Regions from separate parts of the Phytobacter cepae genome, predicted to be linked through region 1. Evidence: predicted binding sites of a transcription regulator. Region 1 holds the regulator's gene; each other region holds the start of a gene.
The links. The regulator CRP, encoded in region 1, controls carbon source genes, mostly activating them, when cyclic AMP is high. The targets are predictions, from matches to a motif close to ATGTGANNNNNNTCACAT.
Positions count from the first base shown of each region.

Region 2: azuC (stress response protein AzuC) is a predicted target of CRP. The motif match lies at 2,596-2,613, and genes of this name have one in related genera.
Region 3: ACUY4Q_RS20100 (glycoside-pentoside-hexuronide (GPH):cation symporter) is a predicted target of CRP. The motif match lies at 2,736-2,753, and genes of this name have one in related genera.

Region 1 is NZ_CM135107.1:459,155-464,611, forward strand. Features, by position in the region: gene argD (bifunctional acetylornithine/succinyldiaminopimelate transaminase) at 1-9, shown strand, start outside; gene ACUY4Q_RS02100 (YccS/YhfK family putative transporter) at 6-2,084, opposite strand; gene crp (cAMP-activated global transcriptional regulator CRP) at 2,134-2,766, opposite strand; gene ACUY4Q_RS02110 (OsmC family protein) at 3,074-3,478, shown strand; gene ACUY4Q_RS02115 (phosphoribulokinase) at 3,548-4,417, opposite strand; gene ACUY4Q_RS02120 (YheU family protein) at 4,459-4,677, opposite strand; gene ACUY4Q_RS02125 (hydrolase) at 4,679-5,457, opposite strand, start outside.
Region 2 is NZ_CM135107.1:2,065,318-2,070,774, forward strand. Features, by position in the region: gene ACUY4Q_RS09670 (HD domain-containing phosphohydrolase) at 1-1,564, opposite strand, end outside; gene ACUY4Q_RS09675 (RpiB/LacA/LacB family sugar-phosphate isomerase) at 1,755-2,393, shown strand; gene azuC (stress response protein AzuC) at 2,665-2,748, shown strand; gene ACUY4Q_RS09685 (anaerobic C4-dicarboxylate transporter) at 2,821-4,164, opposite strand; gene ACUY4Q_RS09690 (ferritin-like domain-containing protein) at 4,812-5,264, opposite strand.
Region 3 is NZ_CM135107.1:4,275,967-4,281,423, reverse strand. Features, by position in the region: gene ampE (beta-lactamase regulator AmpE) at 1-137, shown strand, start outside; gene ACUY4Q_RS20105 (glycoside hydrolase family 43 protein) at 279-1,229, opposite strand; gene ACUY4Q_RS20100 (glycoside-pentoside-hexuronide (GPH):cation symporter) at 1,226-2,629, opposite strand; gene aroP (aromatic amino acid transporter AroP) at 2,799-4,172, opposite strand; gene pdhR (pyruvate dehydrogenase complex transcriptional repressor PdhR) at 4,707-5,457, shown strand, end outside.

The DNA of each region.
Region 1 (5,457 bases):
AACGGCTAACGTCGTAGCCGCCGCGTTAACCAGATGCCGTGATGCGGGCGCTGACGCCATGCCACCGATGAAATGGTGTGCATGGTGCTCAGATGCCCCAGAATACGTTGCAGATGCTGTTCCAGGGTGCTCATTGGGCCGTGGGTCATTGTCTCCGGCGCCTCCAGGATATTCACATCCCCCGACTCTCCCGGCCCGTCATACTCCAGCCGCTGCTGACAGCGTTGCAGGGCAATTTCACAAGACTGTAAATAGCGTTGCGCCAAATCCGGGGTGAGCATAGTGTGCTCGCGGGCCAGCGTGGTCATTGCGTTAATGTGCTCAACGATAAACTGACTGTGGGTAACCCACAATTTCATGTCTGACAGATAGCGTGTATCGAAGCCGGGCTCCTGCATCGCCTGATTAAGCGAGTTGAATAGCGCATTGTGTGCCTGGTTCACACGCATGCGCTGGTATGCGAGCGGAGTGGCCTGCGGGTCGTTGCTGAGAATAAGTTGGATGGCATCCTGATAGGTTTCCAGCGCATCATGAGCATTACGGCGCAATAGACCACTTTGCCACTGCGGCCAGAGCCAGACGACGCCGCCGAAGGCAATCAGGCAGCCGATCAGCGTGTCGATAAGCCGGGCCACGATGAATTGATCGCCATTCAGCGTCAGCAGCTGGAGCGTATATACCGCCGTCAGGGTAAAGCCCACCATGGCCCAACCGTAGCTTTTGCGAATGATAAGGTAACTGACCAGCGTGACAATCAGCATAGTGGCCAGCGTGTAGCCTTCCGGCACGTGGTAGTGCAGCGTGGCGCCGGCGATAATAAGCCCCGCCATGGTCCCCGCCGCCCGGTGCAGAATGCGTACCCGCGTTGCTCCGTAGCCGTTCTGGGTGACAAACATCACCGTCATCATTATCCAGTAGGGTTTCGGCAGATGTAGCGCGCTGCCCATCAGGCTGGCAATACTCAGCATGACGCTTACCCGCGCGGCGTTTCTTAACGCAGCGGATTTAAACGAGAGATAGCTTTTGAGTGCCGGAATCAGCGGCAATCGTCGCTGCTTTTCGGCCATAAGATCGCGAATATAGAGCGGACGTTGGGTGCGCAGCACGCGGGCAATCTGGCTGAAGTGCCAGGCGCAGAACTGGCCTACCGGGTTGTCCGGATGCTGACGGGCGATTTTCTCCAGCGCGCTGATCTGCTTGTCCATATTGAAGCGCTGTGGATAGCGATGATAGAGGATGTCATCCGCAATGACCCGGAGCCGCGCCGCCACGGTTTGCGCGTTCCAGCGAATGACCTCTTCGGCATGGCTACGCTCTACCAGTTCCTGCACCTCCTGCGGCTGATGCAGGCTGACGGAGATATGCTCCTGTAGGTCCAGCGCCACCTGAAAAACCCGCCTTAATCTTTTGTAATCACTGTTCTGATTAGCCGCCAGCATATGCAGTTGCTGGTAACACTGGCTAATCATGTCCACTGCTTTTTGCTGACGTGCCAGCAGTGGGGGGAGGGCTTTTTCCGGGTCCGCATGCTGAGTCAGCAGGCTGTATTTGGCCTCGCAATAATCAGCGAGCTGACGATACAGCAGGCTTAATGACTCGCGCAGCGGCTGCTCTCGCCACAGCCAGAACCAAAAGGCGTTGAAGGCGCCATACCATAGCGTGCCAAGACTGTAGATCAGCAGCGGCTCCCAGACCGGCATATTTCCCGCAAGACTCAGCGTGAAGATGGCGGCAATCAGCGAGGCGGGAAGCAACCTGCCGTGCAGCGCACTGATTTCCGCCGTGACGCCCAGCGTCAGCGCCAGCAGGGTAAGAATGAGCGGCAGAGGAACGTTTTCGAAAAGCAGGAATTGCACCGCGAGGCTGCTGCCAGCAAAGAGCGAACCGCCAATGATCACGCGCTTGAAGAAGCGTTTATGCAGTGTGTCGAGACCAGCTATGTTGCAACAAGCGGGAACTAACGAGAAGAGCAGACCTAAATCCAGTCGACCGGCAATCAGGCCAACGGTCACAGGCAGGCATAACACCAGCGTTTGTCGCAGTGCATAGTTGATTTCGGGGTGGTAAATCAGCCTGCGCCACATGAGGCAAACAAAAACGGCGCACTGCCAGAAGCAATGCGCCGCTCAGAGATTAACGTGTTCCGTACACGACAATAGTTTTACCGTGAGCGGAGATCAGGTTCTGATCTTCCAGCATCTTCAGGATGCGGCCAACGGTTTCACGAGAACAGCCCACGATCTGACCAATTTCCTGACGGGTTATTTTAATTTGCATACCGTCCGGGTGGGTCATTGCGTCGGGTTGTTTCGCCAGATTCAGTAACGTCTGAGCAATACGGCCTGTCACATCGAGGAAGGCGAGGTTGCCGACTTTTTCCGAGGTGACCTGCAGGCGGCGTGCCATCTGCGAGGACAAGCGCATCAGAATATCCGGGTTTACCTGGATCAACTGACGGAATTTTTTGTAGGAAATTTCGGCCACTTCACAAGCGGTCTTGGCGCGTACCCAGGCACTGCGCTCCTGACCTTCTTCGAACAGACCCAGTTCACCAATAAAATCGCCCTGGTTAAGGTAAGAGAGGATCATCTCTTTCCCTTCTTCATCCTTGATGAGCACAGCCACTGAGCCTTTTACGATGTAGTACAACGTTTCCGCTTTTTCACCCTGGTGAATCAGCGTGCTCTTCGACGGGTACTTATGAATATGGCAATGAGACAAGAACCATTCGAGAGTCGGGTCTGTTTGCGGTTTGCCAAGCACCATGCGCGGTTATCCTCTGTTATAAGCTGGCTCCAGTCTCAGGATCTGCGCCCTGTGACTGGGGTTGCAATCTGTCTTCCCGATACCTGGGAAGTGCGCCGTCAGACATGTCTGCGGGCTCTAAGATGTGATGTCCTCTGCGTACATGCATTACATCAATGTATCACTGTAGCATTCAGACTGTTTTAGCATAGGTTTTGCCGCCTGTCTCCTGGTGTCTCGCTTCAGCTTGACGCAGGTCGCCTTCCATTGCGAGTTTTCTTATGTGCGCGTAATCTGTAGAGAAAGTGACATTGCCGGAGTGAATAAAATGCATGCTCGTGTGAAATGGGTCGAAGGTTTAACGTTCCTTGGTGAATCTGCCTCCGGGCACCAGATTCTGATGGACGGTAATTCGGGCGATAAAGCGCCAAGCCCGATGGAAATGGTGCTGATGGCCGCAGGCGGGTGCAGCGCGATTGATGTTGTCTCTATATTGCAGAAAGGCCGTCATGACGTGACGGATTGCGAAGTAAAGCTCACTTCTGAGCGCCGGGAAGAGGCGCCGCGCCTGTTCACCCACATCAATCTGCACTTTATCGTGACGGGTAAGGCACTGAAGGAGGCGGCCGTATCCCGTGCGGTGGATCTCTCTGCCGAGAAGTATTGCTCAGTCGCGTTGATGCTGGAGAAAGCGGCGAATATCACGCATTCGTTTGAAGTGATCGAAGGCTGACGGGTTTAGGGCATTGTGCGGTCTGATGCCCTCACCCTGACCCTCTCCCACGGGGAGAGGGGACTGATATCACTCAATCTTCTTGCCTTCCATCAACCGTTCAACCAGCGGTGTCATGATGAGCTCCATCGCCAGCCCCATTTTGCCTCCCGGCACCACGATTGTATTCATGTGAGAAATAAAAGAACCCTGCAGCATTGCCAGTAGCCAGGGGTAATCAATCCCTTCAAGATTACGGAAATGAATGACGACAAAGCTTTCATCCAGCGATGGAATGACTTTGGCGGCAAAGGGGTTCGATGTATCCACGGTGGGAACGCGCTGAAAGTTGATGTGCGTGCGGGAAAACTGCGGCGTAATGAAGTTGATGTAATCCTCCATTGAACGTACCACGGAGTCCATCACCGCTTCACGGGAATGACCGCGTTCGCCGGTGTCGCGAACCAGCTTCTGCATCCACTCCAGATTCACAATCGGTACCACGCCGACCAGCAGGTCCACATGGCGCGCCACATCATGCTGCGGCGTCACCACCCCGCCGTGCAGGCCTTCGTAAAACAGCACATCCGTCGGTTCCGGCAGCGGTTGCCAGGGGGTAAAGGTTCCTGGCACCTGATTCCATGGCACCGCTTCGTCGTAGGTATGAAGATATTTTCTCGCCTGGCCGGTGCCGGTATGGCCATAATCGACAAACGTCTGCTCCAGCAGGCTGAAGTCGTTAGCCTCCGGGCCAAAGTAGCTGATGTGGCGACCTGAATCGCGCGCCTTGCGGATAGCCATGTCCATTTCAGGGCGTGTATACCGGTGAAAGCTGTCGCCTTCCACTTCAGCGGCGTGCAAATTCAATTGGGCGAAAATTTTACGAAAGGCAAGGCTGGTGGTGGTGGTTCCCGCACCGCTGGAGCCTGTTACAGCAATAACCGGATGTTTAGCAGACATAGCGACTCCAGACGTTTGCGATGTTTTCGCTTTACGCGTTGTTAATCATGAAATTGAGCACGCGGCATAATGTTGACGCTTTCGTGTAATTCAGACCATACCAGTACGGCTTCGCCGCTTTTGAGTTGGCGTTTAACATCAGCGACTTTTTGTGCAAATGCGCGCTCATGTTCACCATAATCAGTGCCTTCGCGCAAGACAAAGCTTTCAATAAGGTTGTCCAGCGTCTCAGGATCCAGGTCTTGCCAGGGAATAATCATCTTAGTCTTCCAGCCAGGTTGTCAGCCAGTCGGGGATACGTTTCTCAAGCCACATTTGCGGGCGCAGGAGCGTCCCACCCACAAAGCCAACGTGCCCGCCATGTTCAGTCAGTTGGTACTCTACGCATGCGGGGAGCGTCGCAGAGTCGGGAATAACGTGATGGTCCATGAAAGGATCGTCTTTCGCATGAATAATCAGCGTTGGACAGGCAATTTTATTCAATAACGGCATCGCGCTGCACTGACGATAGTAGTCGATGGCATCGGTAAAGCCATGAATGCGTGCGGTGATCAAATCGTCGAATTCACGCAGACGGCGCACGCGTTTTAGCTGCAACAGGTCGATCGGTAACGTGCCTGGGTACGCTTTCAGTTTTCTTGAGGCGTTGCCTTTCAGCAAATTCAGCAAGTAGTGCTGATAAATCCGGGAAAAGCCTTTTTCGATATGCGCGCTGCAAGCTTCCAGCACAAAGGGGGCGGAGACAATCACGGCGGCATCCAGCGGCACGCTGTTACCCTCTTTTGCCAGCAGACAGGCAAGCATATTGCCGCCCAGTGAGTAACCAACGGCGGCGGTGCGGGCCTCGCCGAACTCGCGCTTCAGCCAGTGTAGAAACCAGGTGCCGTCTTCGGTTTCGCCAGAATGATAAATGCGGTTCAGGCGATTAGGTTCACCGCTGCAGCCGCGAAAATGCATCACCACGCCGAGCCAGCCGCGCGCTTTTGCCGCTTCGATCAATCCATGCGCGTAGGGGCTGTGCAGGCTGCCCTCCAGCCCAT
Region 2 (5,457 bases), 1.6 Mb from region 1:
GCAGAAAGAGGCTGAAGATAACGGTGATAAGGAGCAGAACGCTGATGATTTTCAGCGTGTTGCGGGTTAATTCCGGGAACGCGGAAGGGGGCTCACTACGCTCAAGCTGGGTACGGTAGCTCGACAACCGATGCAGCCTGGTCATCAAACTGTGCAGTGGATGGTCGTTATCGACCCGTGAGCCAATCCGGTATTCCGAGCGGGTGATGCCTGCGACCTTCAGGACACCCCGGAACAACTCATTGCCGCGCAGCGAGCTCTCCATGGTGCTTAAATCGCCGAGCACAAAGTCAATTTTATCGTTTTCGAGACCCGAGATCAGTCCATCGACACTGGCATAAGTCACGAGCGTAATGTCGCTGCCATAACGTTGCTGCAGATAAAACTGCGAGAAGCTGCCTTTAATTACGCCGACACGCTGGTGGCGAATCTGCTCTTCATCCCACAGGAAGGGCTGGCCGATGCGGTTGTAGTAAACGTTATGCCAGGAAATTGTCGGCCCAATCATCCCCTCTGGTGGCGACGGATCGCGAACGTCAATCAACTCAACCAGTTTAATGGGCCAGTTCTGACGGCGGAGTTCAGAGAAATAATCATCAACATAATGCACGTCGACATTAATATGCATTAAGTCGCGCATGTCATTAATCATATCAATGGCTGAGCCATGATAGCCGGAGCGATCGCGCCAGATAAGCGGGGCGAAGTTTTCATTTTTTGGCAACCAAAGCTCAAGGCGGTTCGCCTGTAACCACGCCTGCTCATCGTCGCTCACCGTAATACGACTCAACAGATACTGCCGTTTATTTTCCGTTAACAGCTGCTGCATTTTGCCGCTTCGCCAGGCGTCATCAATGAACGTATTGAAGGTGTTGCGCAGGCTGACGAGCTCAGGACTAAAAGCAAACACGCTGGCAATGCGTAAGGCGGGAAAAGGGCGCGACAGTTGATAATAGCGCGTGGTGTTTTCCATCTCACTGGCATCATTGATGTAGAAGTCGGCCCGATCATCACTTAATAACTGAAACGCTTCTTCGCTGCTGCTCACCATGCGTAAATCACGGAAGGTGAGGGCGGGGTAGCTCTGTTTGACCCGTTCCAGCGTGGCATCATTGGCACGAAACAGTACGCGCGCTTTGGTCAACTCTTCCGTTTTAAAAACGCGCTGATTTAGGCTGGCTGCCACCACTTCGTTATCGAAAATCCGGGAGGAGAGCAGGCGAGTGCGCGCACGATCTTCCGTGCGTATCACCCCGGCATAAACGCCGTATTGATTGTTCCTAAACTGGCGGGCAATCGCTTCGCCATCAATGGGGATAATTTGCAGGTGATAACCGTAGGTTTCGTTAATCAAACGGACAAGCGTGGGGTAAAGTCCCTGATACTGGCCTTTATCATCTCGCCAGAACTCGAAGCTCTGGGCATCATAAAGCCAGACGGGAACAGATTGTTCCGCGGTCTGACTTTTGCCAGGGGCTGCGGTTGCAGGTGCACTTCCACACCAATAACCGACCAGGGTGATGAGAAAAAAGGTGACGCCGGCCATGCTGGAAAAAAATTTCACCACCGCCTTCCTTTTTGTTTTCCGCATGTATCGTCCATCCCGTTTTCTCCCTCGCGCTCATTTCACGCCAGCAAAACTGTGAAGGCAATTTGCTTTTTTAAAACCTTTTTTCATTAAATTTGAAAGTATGTTTACCAGGTAGTAAGGTTGACTAACATTTGCTATCGAGCACGTTAATCTGGAGATGAAGATGAAAATTGCACTGATGATGGAAAACAGCCAGGCGGGTAAAAACGCCACCATTCTTAACGAGCTTAAGGCCGTTGCCGGTGAAAAAGACTTTCCGGTTTTTAACGTCGGGATGAGTGATGAAAATGACCATCATCTGACGTATATCCACCTTGGTATTATGGCTAGCATTCTGCTGAATGCCAAAGCGGTTGATTTCGTCGTCACAGGCTGCGGTACCGGGCAAGGGGCACTGATGTCACTGAACATCCATCCTGGTGTCATCTGCGGCTATTGTATCGATCCCGCCGACGCCTTCCTGTTCGCACAAATCAACAACGGCAACGCACTTTCCTTGCCTTTCGCTAAAGGCTTCGGCTGGGGCGCAGAGCTGAACGTTCGTTTTATTTTTGAGAAAGCCTTTACCGGGCGCAAGGGCGAAGGTTACCCGCCGGAGCGTAAAGAGCCGCAGGTGCGTAATGCCGGTATTCTGAATCAGGTCAAAGCCGCGGTAGTGAAGGAAAATTACCTCGACACCCTGCGTGCTATCGATCCTGAGCTGGTGAAAACGGCCGTTTCGGGTCCACGTTTCCAGCAGTGCTTCTTTGAGAACTGCCAGGATAAAGAGATTGAAGCTTTCGTGCGCGAAATCCTTGCCTGATGCGCTGCGGGCCGGCCGATGCCGGCCCTTTTCCTCGCCATTTGTTAAATCCTTGTCGTACGCCTCTTGATCCCCTCAAAAAATATTTAATAACATCAAAATATTTTTAGTTTGCTAACCAGCAGATTTAACACGCATTTTTAACAAAAAACGCATTTCCACGATTTTTAAAACGTGATTTCTGTCACGAAAAACTTGTGTTTTGTGATGAAGGTCATATTATATGCACATCAACTGATAACACCTGCATAACAAATCGTCGGAGCAAACCATGAAATTGCGCAAAATCCTGAAAAGCATTTTTGAAACCTACTGCAAAACCTTCAAAGACGTACCGCCTGGCGCTATGTTCTGATAATAAAAAAACCTGCGATGGCAGGTTTTTTTATTTCCGGCGTTTGGCGCATCGCGCCAAATAAAGCGGGCTTTAAAAGAAGACAGACACCAGCATATAGCTTGCCGCACAGGCGCAACTCACGCCAATCAGTCCTGGCAAAATAAAGCTGTGGTTGATAATGAATTTACCAATACGGGTAGTCCCGGAGCGGTCAAAGCCGATACAGGCCAGATCGCTCGGGTAGGTCGGCAGGACGAAGTAGCCGTAAGAGGCGGGGAAGAAGGCCAGCAGCATTTTTGGCTCAACGCCAAGCATCAGTCCCATCGGAGCGACTGCCGTTAATGCCGCCGCCTGGCTGTTCACCAGTTTAGATACCAGAAACAGCACGATGGCATAGGTCCAGGGGTGGCTCTTAACGACCCCTTCCAGCGCCATTTTTAGTTCGTTCAGGTGTGCCTGAAAGAAGGTATCGCTCATCCAGGCGACGCCAAACACCGAGAAGATCGCCACCATCCCCGCTTTAAACACCGCACCACTGGAAATGGCAGAAGGATTAACCTTGCAGACCACCAGCATAATGGCGCCGGCAATTAACATCATCATCTGGATAACCAGGTTCATGGACAACGGCGAGAGCTTGCCTTTCACTTCGAAGGCCGGACGAAGGTCAGGGAGTGCGCCGAGCAGAACCACCACCAGAATCCCGGTAAAGAAGATCCAGGTTGACCAGTAGGCTTCCTTCGGAAACCGCTGGTTCATCAGGGTCTCGCTGGCACCATAGATAAACTCACGTTGTTTTGGATCTTTAAGCTTTTCCTGAAATTCTGCATCGTCGGCGAGATCTTTTCCACGGCGTAAGCTCCACAATGCAGCGATAGCCACGCCAAATAACGATGCCGGTACGGAAACGGCCAGAATTTCAAGGATGCTCCATGCATGACCTATCCCATGCTGGGCCGCCAGAATGGAGACTAACGACACCACGGCCACCGACACCGGTGACGCTGTGATCGCCATTTGTGAGGCAATAGAAGCCACCGCCATCGGGCGTTCCGGGCGGATGTTTTTCTTCAATGCGATATCAGCAATGATGGGGAACATAGTGTAAACCACATGCCCGGTGCCGCAGAGAAAGGTCAGCATCCACGTGGTAAACGGGGCCAGTAGGGTGATGTGTTGTGGATGACGGCGCAACAGACGTTCAGCAAACTGCATCATCACGTTCAGGCCGCCTGCGGTTTGCAACGTGGCGGCGCAGCCTATGACGGCAAGAATGGTCAACATCACGTCGACCGGCGGTTTGCCTGGCTCAAGGCCAAAGACAAAACTCAGTATAAAGAGGCCAATGCCGCTGATTAACCCCAACCCCATCCCGCCGAAACGCGTCCCCAGTAGCAAGCAGAGAATAATAATAATAAATTCAATGGTAATCATGACTCACTTGTCCTTGATATTGATAAACCAGACAAATCATTACATTTTGTAATGCTACTCAATGAGAGCCAGATCGGATTTGAGAAAATTTAATAAAAGCAATAACTTATATACTTTTCATTAACATTAATTTGATATTTGTGTAAACAAAAGGGTTAAAACTGTTCGCAGAATCCATTGATTCATGAGAATGGTGACCAGGGAAGGGGGCTTAGCGCTGAGGGATCCGCAGTGATATGACGTTTTGCAGCGTTAACACTGCGCAATGAGAACACAACAGCCACCGCGATGAGAGGGTCCGGCTGAAAATCGACGAAGCATATCCGCAAGGCCGGGGCGACGCGCAGGGATGCGCGGCGAGGGCGATTTTACATGGACGTTACCTTCGCCCGTCCCCGATCAGCCTGAAGGAATACGCGTAGTGGACCGCGTCAGCGGCGATTTTCCTGGCCGGGAGCCCGGGTCGCCAGGGTGGTGGCGGTGAACCACCCTGGCACGTTCACGGGTTCTGGCGTTATTGAAAAGCAAGGAACATAAGGTGAACGGAATGACCCTCAGCGCCGCATTTTCCCCCTCACCCCAGCCCTCTCCCCAAATGGGCGAGGGGGCCGCTCGTGCACGCATTTCTTCTGGAGATTCCTAAGGGCTTAGCGAGTCAATGTAACCGGAAGACGGGAATATTCATTCATCTGAGTAATTAATTGCTCGTGAAGACTTTTCTGATCGTCATAAATAGCAGAGAGCAAGTTTAAGGCAGTATTATCCGTTTCCACCCGGGCCGCTTCGGCGAGGCACGCCAGCTCCTGATAACGCATTAACTGATTCTCCACCGCCTGTTGCAGTAGTTCATCAATTGAATGAATTGCTGTGGTCGAAATATTCACGGATTTTATTATTGGATAGCGGCCAGTTTGTTTTATATAGTCAAAAACGCGCATCGTATGGGTGATGCCGGTTTGCGCCTGATGCCGCAAACACAGCGCAATACGCGTCAGGTTACGCTCCATACACCAATTGCTTAAGGTGACATAAAGTTGCGATGCACTAAATTCAAGATTCATTTGGGCGTTTAATTTACGCGCCATTGAAGGGGTTGTCATGGTTATATCCTTATGTATGGGATGATCCTGTGCAGAAATCATTTTTTATTTAGCCATCCACGGCCGGGGAAATAAGAATAACGAGAAGAGGGGAATAAGAACATCCTTAAAGATAATCGGTTACCCTTCGTTACCGGATGGCGAAATTACGGTGATTCAACTTTAATTCTGAAATAAATTAAAACGTTTTCCG
Region 3 (5,457 bases), 1.3 Mb from region 1:
CGCAGTTTTCGCTGGCGCGTGAACCTCATCTTGATAAGGTTGAGACGCCGAAAGCCGCCGTCTCGATGGCCAAAAAAACCTCGTTTGTGGTGGTCGTGGTGGTCGCCTTACTCACCATTTACGGCACGCTGATTTAACCGCGTGCCGTTATAATCGTCATACTTCAGGCTGCATGTGCGTTGGCTACGTCAGCGCACCCCAGTCGCCTAGTTAGCTATGCTGCTGGGGACTGACTGACTTGCCGCCTTCCTGCAATCAGAATTATTTAGAGTATAAATTTATTGCGTATCCGCAGACGGGATGCCGAAGTCGGGCATCCCGTTTTCTTGCCAGCGCACCAGCTTAAGACGGGTATGACGATTGGGGTCATACAGCGGGTCGCCTTCGATTTCCGTATAATTTCGCGCGTGATACACCAGCACGTCTTCACCTGACTCCGTTTGCGTAAAGCTGTTATGACCGGGGCCGTACTGACGGTTTTCATAGCTGGTTCTGAATACAGGATCCGCTGCTTTGTGCCAGTTCGCAGGATTTTGTGGATCGGCGCTGATATCAATCCACAGCAGCCCCATGCAGTAGTTTTCATCGGTGGCGCTGGCGGAGTAGCTGATAAACAGTTTGTCGCCGTGGAAGAGCACTGCCGGGCCTTCATTGACCAGAAAACCCCGGCACTCCCAGTCGTACTCGGGTTTGCTCAGCATGACGGGCTCGCCTTTGAGGGTCCAGGGATTCTCCATCTCTGCCAGATAGAGGTTTGAGTTACCGGCAATATGCGGTGATTTCTGCGCCCAAAGATACCAACGTTTTCCCTGATGAACGAAGGTGGTGGCGTCGAGTGCGAAGGTATCGAAAGGCGTTTTAACCTGACCTTTTGCAACCCAGGTTCCGCTCAAAGGATCGACGTCGGTACACTCCAGTACAAACATCCGGTGCTGGAACATGTTCAACTCATCCAGCGCTTTCGTCCAGGTAGCAGCAAAGTAGAGATACCACTTGCCATCGATATGATGCAGTTCTGGTGCCCAGATAAGTTCGCTCATTGGGCCGCTATCCGGCTTCCGCCAGACGGTGACCCCCTGCGCATCACGCAGACCTGCCAGGGTATCGGCTCTGCGGATTTCCAGGCGGTCATACTCCGGCACAGAGGCGACGAAATAATAGGTTCCCTCGTGATAGAGGATGTACGGATCGGCACGCTGTTCAATAAAGGGATTAGGCCAGTTCATTATGCTTTCCTTACTTGTTCCGCCGGTACGGTCTGGGTTTCACTCAGTTCGTGATAATTCACGCGGCGTTTTTCCAGGTCGGCCTGAATAGTTTTCATTAACTCACGATCCACTTTCAGCAAGCGAACCACCCCTGCTGTAATCAGGTAGCCCACACCCGGAATAATGGTGAACAACAACATAATGCCATTGATGGCGCTCGGGCTCTGCGCTTTGGCACCTGCGTCATAACCGTACCAGGAGAGCAGGAAGCCGACCATTGCTCCCGCAACCGCCAGCCCTACTTTCAGGAAGAACAAGTTGCCGGAGAAGCTGATGCCCGTAATACGTTTGCCGGTTTTCCATTCGCCGTAGTCGTCGACATCCGCCATCAGTGACCAGTGCAGTGGTGATGGGATCTGGTGCAGAATGTTAAGCAGGAAGTACAGCACCACAATCATCATGGTAGCTTTCGGATCGAAGAAGTAAAAAGCGCAGGAGAAAATTGCCAGCGCGATGTTGGTCCAGAAGAAGACTTTCAGTTTGCACCAGCGGTCGGTCAGCACCTTCGCCAGCATACTGCCGATCATCATGCCCACAACACCGAGGCTGATAAAGATCGTAGCGAAGTGGGTGCTTTCACCCATCACCCAGGTAACGTAATACATCGTGGCGGCCATACGGATAAAGCCGGGGCAGACGTTGCTCAACGTGAGGAGCAGTATCCGCACCCACTGGTCGTTCTTCCACACGTCTTTCATGTCTTTCTTCATGTCGTCATGGGTCGGCACTGCCGGACGAACACGCTCGCGCACCGTGGCGAAGCAGAAGAGGAACATGCACATGCCGATAAATGCCAGCACCGTCATCGCCATCTGGTAGCCTTTGGCTTTATCTTCGCCACCGAACCATTCCGCCATCGGCAGCAGCGTCAACGACAACAGCAGGGTCGCAATGCCCACCATCACAAAGCGGTAGGACTGACAGGCGACACGCTCTTTCGGATCGTTGGTGATCACGCCGCCCAATGAGCAGTAAGGAATATTGATGGCGGTATAGGTTAATGACAGCAGGAAGTAGGTGATGAAGGCATAGATAACCTTGCTATTGTAGGTCCAGTCAGGCGTGGTAAACATCAACACACTGAACACCGCATAAGGAAGCGCTATCCATAAAAGCCAGGGGCGAAAACGGCCATATTTACTTTGCGTACGGTCAGCAAGCGCCCCCATGATGGGGTCAGTGACGGCATCAATGACGCGGATGGAGAGCAACAATACGCCAACCAGGGCCGGTGCCAGCCCGAAAATATCAGTATAAAAATAGTTAACAAACAACATTATGGCGCCAAAGATGATGTTACATCCGGCGTCACCCATGCCATAGCCGATTTTCTCTTTAACAGACAGTTTAGTCGCGTCCATTGGCGATACTCCCAGTGAGATGTGGGAATAATTATTCGCCTGCTACACATAATTTGCGTTACAGGATGCTGGCAGAGACATGGACAAAACGGCTATGTAAAGGAAAGTGTGAGGAAGGTAACATTAGGGTAACAACCCTCTCCCGAATGGGAGAGGGGAGGGAACGGCATTAATGCGCTTTGGCTACTTTCGCCGTTTTCTTTTTGAACATATAACCGATGCCCAGGATCACCAGCCAGACCGGGATCAGGTAGACGGAGATCGCCATACTGTCGGTCATCAGCATGATCACCAGAACTGCCGCCATGAAGACCAGGCAGACCCAGTTGCCCAGCGGGTAAAGCAGTGCCGGGAAGCGAGTGGTGACGCCCTGTTGCTGTTTTGCACGACGGAACTTCATATGCGCCAGGCTTATCATCGCCCAGTTGATGACCAGCGCGGAGACCACCAGCGCCATCAGCAGACCAAATGCGGATTCTGGTGCCATGTAGTTGATTAACACACACAGTGCGGTAACCAGAGCAGAAACGATGATGGTGTTGACCGGAACGCCACGTTTATCCACGCTCAGCAGGGCTTTCGGTGCGTTGCCCTGTTGGGCCAGGCCGAACAACATACGGCTATTACAGTAAACGCAGCTGTTATAAACGGAGAGCGCGGCGGTTAATACCACGATGTTCAGTGCGTTAGCCACGAAGGTGTCCCCCAGTTCGTGGAAGATCAGGACGAACGGACTGGTATCGGCAGTGACGCGGGTCCACGGCATCAGGGAGAGCAGGACGGCCAGAGAGCCTACATAGAAAATCAGGATGCGGTAAATCACCTGATTGGTCGCTTTAGGAATGCTTTCGTGCGGGTTGTCGGCTTCTGCTGCGGTAATACCGACCAGCTCAAGACCGCCGAATGAGAACATGATGATCGCCATCATCATCACCAGCCCCGAAAGACCATTTGGCAGGAATCCACCCTGTTCCCACAGGTTACGTACCGTGGCCTGCGGGCCAGCATTACCGCTAAACAGCAGCCAGCCGCCGAACAGGATCATGGCAACCACAGCCACCACTTTAATAATGGCGAACCAGAACTCCATTTCGCCAAATACTTTTACGTTTGTCAGGTTAATGGCGTTGATAGCAATAAAGAAGACAGCCGCTGAAGCCCATGTGGGTATTTCAGGCCACCAGAATTGAATATATTTACCCACCGCGGTTAATTCTGCCATGGCGACCAGAACATACAGAACCCAATAGTTCCAGCCAGACGCGAAACCGGCGAAACCGCCCCAGTATTTATAGGCGAAGTGACTAAAAGAACCGGCCACCGGTTCTTCAACCACCATTTCGCCCAGCTGGCGCATGATCAGAAAAGCAATAAAGCCTGCAATGGCATAACCCAGAATAATACCCGGGCCTGCTGATTTAATGACTGACGCGCTGCCCAGAAACAGGCCAGTCCCGATAGCTCCGCCCAGCGCGATAAGCTGTATATGGCGGTTCTTAAGGCCGCGCTTAAGCTGATCGCCGTGCTGTTGACCTTCCATCATGAAACCTCGTGTGTGGTTATTATATGTACGCTGTCGTTTGCGTGTAATTAAGTAATTCCATTTTTTGTATTGTTTTATTTACGAAGCGCTGTTGTGAATTTTCATCCATCCCTTTCGTAAGGCTCAGAATAGTGATAAGCGCCTGCGTTTGCACCTGCTTTGTGAAGGGTTGATGACGACTTGAATAAAAAGAAACCATTTGTAAATCGCTTCGTTTTTGCCTGAAAAATAAGCATTGGATTTTTTATTCATTAATTTGACATAAGAATGCATATTTATTGATGCTGAACCGGTTCAAATTCGTTTGGAGGCGTTTCATTTTCGTTAAAACTGCCCCTTAAGTAGTAAAGGAGAGATTTGTGCAACGTTACATGTTTGAAACGTTATTTCTGTAACGTTGTTAAAATGTGCAGGGTTTACTGATTTCAATCAAAACCTGTATGGACATAAGGTGAATACTTTGTTACTTTAGCGTCACGAATATGAAATTGGTAAGACCAATTTACTCCGGGCGAATGGTAGAGACAGGGAACAATGGCCTACAGCAAAATCCGCCAGCCAAAACTATCCGATGTGATTGAGCAGCAACTGGAGTTTTTGATTCTTGAGGGGACGCTACGTCCCGGTGAAAAACTCCCTCCAGAACGTGAACTGGCTAAACAGTTTGACGTTTCTCGTCCTTCATTGCGTGAGGCCATCCAGCGTCTCGAAGCGAAAGGGCTCCTGCTTCGTCGCCAGGGTGGCGGTACCTTTGTTCAAAGCAGCCTCTGGCAGAGCTTCAGCGATCCACTCGTCGAATTGCTCTCCGATCATCCCGAATCCCAATTTGATCTGCTTGAGACACGTCATGCGCTGGAAGGCATTGCTGCTTATTACGCCGCATTGCGCAGCACGGAAGAAGACAAGGTCAGGATTGGAGAACTGCATCAGGCGATTGAGCTTGCGCAGCAGTCCGGTGACCTCGACGCGGAATCCAGTGCCGTCGTGCAGTATCAAATCGCTGTAACCGAAGCGGCGCATAATGTGGTGCTTTTGCATCTGCTACGCTGCATGGAGCCGATGTTGGCACAAAACGTTCGTGAAAACTTTGAATTGCTCTACGCGCGCCGCGAAATGCTGCCGCTGGTGAGCAAGCATCGCAGCAGTATTTTCGCTGCGATCATGGCCGGTGAACCGGAAGAGGCGCGTGAAGCCTCCCATCGCCACCTGGCCTTTATCGAAGAGATTTTGCTGGATCGCAGTCGTGAACAAAGCCGTCGTGAACGTTCACTACGTCGACTGGAAC